Regions from separate parts of the Micromonospora sp. NBRC 107095 genome, predicted to be linked through region 1. Evidence: riboswitches for the same ligand, from Rfam matches in the RefSeq annotation. Region 1 holds a riboswitch; each other region holds the start of a gene.
What was found. Region 1 has a riboswitch for cyclic di-AMP ahead of QSK15_RS01130 (C40 family peptidase). Riboswitches for the same ligand answer to the same signal wherever they lie in the genome.
Positions count from the first base shown of each region.

Region 2: another riboswitch for cyclic di-AMP. It lies ahead of QSK15_RS03280 (coiled-coil domain-containing protein); the one in region 1 lies ahead of QSK15_RS01130 (C40 family peptidase).
Region 3: another riboswitch for cyclic di-AMP. It lies ahead of QSK15_RS11105 (C39 family peptidase); the one in region 1 lies ahead of QSK15_RS01130 (C40 family peptidase).

Region 1 is NZ_BSTU01000001.1:231,457-233,651, forward strand. It holds gene QSK15_RS01125 (N-acetylmuramoyl-L-alanine amidase) at 1-916, opposite strand, end outside; cyclic di-AMP (ydaO/yuaA leader) riboswitch at 1,152-1,287, shown strand; gene QSK15_RS01130 (C40 family peptidase) at 1,301-2,195, shown strand, end outside.
Region 2 is NZ_BSTU01000001.1:682,281-684,475, reverse strand. It holds gene QSK15_RS03285 (YibE/F family protein) at 1-803, shown strand, start outside; cyclic di-AMP (ydaO/yuaA leader) riboswitch at 970-1,100, shown strand; gene QSK15_RS03280 (coiled-coil domain-containing protein) at 1,105-2,124, shown strand; gene QSK15_RS03275 (carbonic anhydrase) at 2,181-2,195, opposite strand, start outside.
Region 3 is NZ_BSTU01000001.1:2,385,079-2,387,273, reverse strand. It holds gene QSK15_RS11110 (hypothetical protein) at 1-402, shown strand, start outside; gene QSK15_RS11105 (C39 family peptidase) at 476-1,324, opposite strand; cyclic di-AMP (ydaO/yuaA leader) riboswitch at 1,558-1,699, opposite strand; gene QSK15_RS11100 (hypothetical protein) at 1,985-2,195, opposite strand, start outside.

The sequences.
Region 1 (2,195 bases):
TCGCCCAACTCGCCTCGGTGTCGTGGATGACGATGTATTCGATCTTCTGTCGGGCGGGCCGGTCGGAGAGGTCGTGGTTGCCGTAGTCCCCGTCGCCGAACGCCTCGTAGGGTGCCGGGATCCACTCGCAGGAGATGGTGCGGGGGCACTCCACCCCGTCTGGGCGGGCCAGCTGGCGCAGGCCCAGCCGGTCCAGCCAGGAACGCTCGGGCCGCACCGCGCGGGCCGGCAGGGTGATCCGCTGGCCGTCGTCGGTCACCCGGGACTGGCCCGCACCGATGGTGGTGAAGACCTCGTCGGCGAAGGCCGCGGCGGCGTCGGCGCTGTCCGCGCCCGAGTAGCGGGCCACCGCGCCGTACCAGGCGGCCGGGTCGGTGTCGGCACCGACCGGCGCGTCCAGCTCCCGTTGGTACGCGCTCAGCAGCGCCGCCCCACCCCGGATGTTGAGGCCCGCGTCGGTGCGCAGTGCCTCGGGGGCGACTCCGGTCAGCGTGGCGGCGGCGTCCACGGTCTGCAACGCTGCGGTGGACGGCGCGGGGGCCTCGACCGGTCGGGGCGCGGGCACCCGGGCGGGCCGGGAGTCGTCGCCGCGCGGGTCCTCGGCACCGGTGTCGTGGTGACCGCGCCCGGGTAGGGCGGCCACGTGCCGGGCGTCGGTCAGGTGCATCGGGCCGTAGCCGCCACTGGTGCTCGGTGTGCCGGCGTTGGTGTCCCAGCGGGACTCCAGGTAGGAGACGCCGAGCAGCACGACTGTCGGCACCCCGTACTCGGTGGCCGCGGCGGCGTACTGCTGCTGACGGTCGGTGGTGGGCGCGGCGGCGGCCGGGCCGGCGGAGAGTGGCACCGTGGTCGCGGCGGCGACCACGGCGGCGGCGAGCAGTGCCCGCCAGCCGGTCGACAGGGTTGGATGGTGCATCGAACCCCCTAGATTCTCGCGGAGTGAGGTGAGGTCACCATCGCGCCGTCCGGGAGGTCAGGTCAATACCTTTCCATCTATCGAAGCCTGGGGAAAGAATTCTTCACGCACGGTCGGTGACCTCGTCCAATCGGTACGGAGTGTCACGGCCGTGCGGGTTGCGGATCGGTAACAAGCGTCTCTACTCTGGTCATTCGTCGGGCCGACAGCAGCTCCGCCCAGCCCGGGCGGTAACGGACCGACACCGCCGAGTCGTTTCCGAGCGAACCGGGGACCCAGGTCCCTCGGGGTGAATCCGCAGCCACTGCGGTAGGGCGCCGACTTCCCGCCCGAACCCGTCAGCTAACCCGGTAGGCGGTCAGGAAGAAGGAGTACGGAACCCCGGTGGCACTCCATGCCCCGCGGCCGTCGTCCGAGCGGTCGGCATCAGCCGGCCCGGCGTCGATCGTGCCGCGCCCACGCTGGTCCCGCTTCACCACCGCACTCGCCGCCCTGGCCGGCATCGCCGTCGTGCTGACCGGCAGTGCCACGGCGGCGCACGCCGACCCGTCGGTCGCCGAGATCGAGCGCCAGATCGACGCCGACTGGAACAAGCTCGAACCGATCATCGAACGGCACAACGCCACCCGCATCGACCTCGCCGCGAAGCGCAAGCAGGCCGACGCGCTGGCCGCCCGGATCGCCCCGCTGGAGCGCCAGGTCGACGCCGCGATGGACAAGGTCGGCGCCCTGGCCGCGCGCGCCTACAAGGGTGAGAACGTCTTGACCGTCAACGCGGTGCTGGGCAGCCGGTCGCCCAGCGAGGTGGTCGGCCAGCTCGAGATGCTCGACCGCTTCGCGCACAACCAGCAGAAGGACGTACGCGAGGTCGCCGACCTGCGCGACCAGCTGGCCGCGCAGAAGGCGCCGCTGGACGAGATGGTGGCCCAGCTGACCCGCACCGAAGCTCAGCTGGCGGCGAAGAAGAAGCAGATCAACGAAGAGATCGACCGCCTGCAGAAGCTGCGCCTCAAGGTGTACGGCAACGGCGGCGGTGGCCCACTGCGCCCCGCGCCCTGCCCGGGCAGCTACCCCGGCGGCGCCGCAGGCACCGCCGTCAAGTTCGCCTGTGCCCAGATCGGCAAGCCCTACGTCTGGGGTGCGGAGGGTCCGAACTCGTACGACTGCTCCGGGCTGATGCTGGCCGCCTGGGCGAAGGCCGGCGTGTCGCTGCCGCACAACGCCGCCGCGCAGAGCCGCGTCACGAAGAACGTCAGCAGGGGCGACCTGCGCCCCGGCG
Region 2 (2,195 bases), 450 kb from region 1:
TCGGTGCCGGCAGGTCACCCCTGCTGGTGGCGGTGGTCGGCGCGGCCCTGATCATGTTCGTGGTGCTCTATCTGACGCACGGGGTCACCGCACAGACCTCGGTCGCCGTACTCGGCACCCTGGGCAGCCTGGTGCTGACCGGCGTACTCGCCACCATCGCCACGGCCGCCACCCACCTCACCGGGTTCGGCAGCGAAGACGCCACCACCCTGTCGATGTTCCAGGGCAACGTGGACCTGCACGGACTGCTGCTCGCCGGGATCATCATCGGATCGCTCGGGGTGCTCGACGACGTGACGGTCACCCAGGCGGCCACCGTCACCGAACTGGCCAACGCCAACCCCGGCCTGACCCGGTTGCAGCTGTACCGGGCGGCCACCCGGGTCGGCCGCGCGCACATCGCCTCCACTGTCAACACCATCGTGCTGGCGTACGCGGGCGCGTCGCTGCCCCTGCTGCTCCTGCTCACCGCCGACGCGCGACCGATCGGGCAGATCCTCACCAGTGAGTTCCTCGCCCAGGAGATCGTCCGCAGCGCGGTCGCCACCCTCGGTCTGATCGCCGCCGTGCCGCTGACCACCGGGCTGGCCGCGGTGGTGACCGCCGCCGGGCGTACCGACGCCGTGCCGCCGGCCGACGCTCCCGCCGCGCGCCCCCAGCCGGACCGCAGCGAGGCACTCGCCGCCCTCAGCTCACCGCGAACGGCCGGCTCCAACGAGCCGGACCGGCAGCGGGCCGCACCCCCACCCGGGGCCACCGACCGGTGGCCGGAGTCGAACAGGAGCACGGATACGGCATGGTGACACTCCTCAGCGTGACCAGATCGGGCAACCACCCTGAGAACCACGTCACTGGTCACTCAACGCTATGGCGAAATGACGCTTTTGGTCGGCATCCAGGCGTAGCTCAGCCGGTCGACTCTCGGGTAACCTCGCTGCCGGTCACCGATGAAGGCGCGAAGCGGCGCCTGCGGTGCCACCGCCCAATCGCCAACCGGCGAGCCGGGGACCCAGGTACGTGGGGTGAATCCGCGTCAGCGGTAGGGGCCGCTTCCGCCCCGAACCCGTCAGCTAACCCGGTCGGCGGTCGACGGAAGGGAACATTGTGACGGCACCCCTACGCCGCTGGTTGACACCCGTGGTGGCCGTGATCGCCGCACTGACCGTGTTCGCCGGGCCACTCCCGGCGCACGCCGCCCCGACGAACCCCACACCGTCCGGGCACGAGGAGGACGGCGAGCCCAAGCTGCTCAACGACGTCATCGAGCAGGCCAACCGCGACTACTCCGCCGCCAAGTCCAAGCTGGACAAATCCAAGAAGCGGCAGAGCGAGTTGGCCGCGGAGGTCGACCGGGCCAACGCCGACCTGGCAGCGCTGGCCCCGCAGGTCGGGCAGATCGCCGCCCAGGCCTACCGGACCGGCCGGATCGGCGCGATCGCGATGCTGCTGGAGAGCGACGCCCCCGACTCGTTCGTCCAGCGCGCCGCGGTGCTCGACGAGATGAACATGGTCAACGAGAAGAAGCTCTCCGCGGTCAACGAGGCGAAGGCCCGCGCCGAGCAGGCCAAGCTGGCCCTCGACACCGAGGTCCGCGAGCAGCAGAAGCAGACCGCCCTGATGGCGAAGCGGAAGAGCGAGGCCAACAAGGCGCTCGCCCTCGTCGGCGGAAAGGGCTTCACCGGCGGCCTGGTGGACGCCACCTCCAAGGTCGCCAAGATCGGCCCGGGTCGCACCGCCGACGGTGACTGGAAGCCCCAGTCGTGCAGCGAAGACGACCCCACCACGTCCGGCTGCGTCACGCCGCGCACGCTGCACGCGTACAAGGAGGTCAAGGCGGCCGGTTTCAACCGGTTCGTCGGCTGCTACCGCCCCGGCGGGCCGTGGGAGCACCCGAAGGGCCGCGCCTGCGACTGGTCGCTGCAGAAGAGCGGCTTCTCGCCGTGGCACAACAACGACACCCGGATGTACGGCAACAACGTCGCCGCGTTCCTCATCCGTAACGCCGACCGGCTCGGCATCTACTACGTGATCTGGAACCGGCAGATCTGGTTCCCGGCCACCGGCTGGAGTTCGTACAGCGGGCCGTCGAACCACACCGACCACGTGCACATGTCGCTGCTCTGACCCGTACGACCCCGTTCGAGGGCCGTTCCGCGTGACGCGGAGCGGCCCTCGTCGCGTCACACGGTGGCAGG
Region 3 (2,195 bases), 2.2 Mb from region 1:
AAGCGGACCAGCGCGATCGCGGCGCGCTTCACCATCAAGGCGACCGGCACCAGTGTGTTCGCCGCGACGATGCACCTGCCGCAGGAGAATCGGCAGAACGCCTGCGCCGGCGACGGCGACCGGGGCATCGCCAACAGCGGCATCCACCTCGGTGCGGACGCGACCACGCTGCTGAACGCGTCGACGATCCGCGTGGTGGGCATCGACGCGAACCGCACCGGCATCGCCCCCGGCACGCTCAGCGGCTACGGCATGACCGGGTACGGGTCGGCGGCCACCAACGGTTCCAGCAAGATCGACTACTTGTTCGTCAGGGGCAGTGTGCAGTCGTCCGCCGTCGACCACACCGTGGTCGGGACGAAGTCGAACCACAAGGCGTTGTACGGCTTCATCACCTACTGACCGCACAGTCGAAGACGCCGCGGGCGCCGGCCCCTTGTGGGGGACGACGCCCGCGACGGTCAGCGTGCCCGGGTCAGGCGGAGTAGCCCCGGCTGGTGATCCAGTTGGCCAGGTCGATGGTGGTGATCCAGTACGACGGGTCGGCTGGGTTCGCCGAGTCGGCGATCCGCACGGTGCGACCGTTGTCCTTGTAGCCCACGACGGCGATGTAGTGCCCGCCGCCGTAGGAGTGCCAGCCGCCGTCGGTGTCGGTGGCGTCCCCGACGACGTTGGCGACCACGCCCCGGCCGTCGGTGATGGCCTTCACCACGTCGGCCTGGAGCCGGTCCATCTGCGCCGGGCTGGGCGCGCTGGGGAACATCCGGGTCCGGTACGGGGAGCCCTTCACCTCGGCGTTGAGCACCCGGGTGGTGTCCTCGGCCGAGTTGGTGCCCATCTCGGTGGTGCCCAGCTCGGCGCCGAGCTCCTCCTGGGTGCGGTCGATGCCGGCGGCGCTGAGCGCGTTGCGAGTGGCCGCCGGACCGCAGTTGTAGTAGGTGTTCTGCGCCTCGTAGTCGTAGTCGAGCACCTTGGTCGCGGGCGGCTTCGGCGGCGTCGGCTTCCGGGTCAGGTCGGGGTTGATCTTTGCCTTCGCGGCGGGGGACGCGGCGCTGGTGGTCGGCGCGGCGGTGGTCGGTGCGACGCTGGCCGAGGGGGACGCGTCCCGAGCGTCGCCACGGGAGGCGGCGACGTCGCTGCGCATCTCGGCGACGGTGGTCGCGGTGCGCTGGTCGGCCGGGGCGTCGTCGGCGGTGGTGAGCAGGGCGCCGCCGGTGGTGGCGATGGCGAGGGCCGCGGCGGAGGCGGCAACGATCTGGTACGGGCGCTCGGTGACGAGGCGGCGGAGCTGACGCTGCAGGGTGTGCTTCACGGGGTCCTCCACGGATCGGGGGGAGAGCGGCACACCGGGGCCGGACCGGTATCCGGGCAGGCGCCAGCGCGCGGACCGTGGTCCGCGGATGGTGAACCGCTCAGGGGAACGCCCGGCGTGGCCGGGCGGGGAAGGCGATGACCCGGGGGGTCAGCTCACCGTCACTGGACGAATGAGCGGGTGCACCGCCGCGCCGTGGAGGCGAGGGAACAACCGAGGGGTGGAAAGGTGCTGCACGAGGATGGGACTCCTTCCGACACCGCCTACCGGGTTAGCTGACGGATTCGGGCGGGAAGATCGCCCTACCGCGGGCCGTGGCTCGCGGATTCACCCCGGACTTACTGATGGGTCCCCGGTTCGTTGATCACGATTAAGCGGGTCGGTGCGGCGTCGCGTCTTGCGATCGGTTACCGCACCGGACGGGACGACACTACTGGCCGCCCACACGCCCTGCCAAGCGAGGTTCACCTGCGCAAACCTCAATTGGCGCGGCAATTTCTGCGCGTATTGCCGATGATGTGACTCGATGGGACAACCGGTTACGGGCGCGCCTGCGGGCGACAACCGGACAGGCGACGAAGAACGCCACCATAATCGCGGGAACAATGGCGCGGCTCGCGCCCGGCGTCCGATTTCACAATTGCGTGACCGGCCTCACATCACAGATCGGGCTCAACCCGCCCGGAGCGGGCGCCACCGTGCCACGACGGCCGGACGCAACGCCCGGGCCACCGTCCGGCGGGCGGGCGCCGGGTCGGGGCGCAGCCGGGCCGCCGCCGCGTACGCCTCCTCGGCGAGGGTACGAGCCGACTCGGCGGCCAACTCCGCGTCACGCCAGGCGGCCCGCTCACGGTCGGCGGCCACCTGGTAGTCGGCCAGCCGC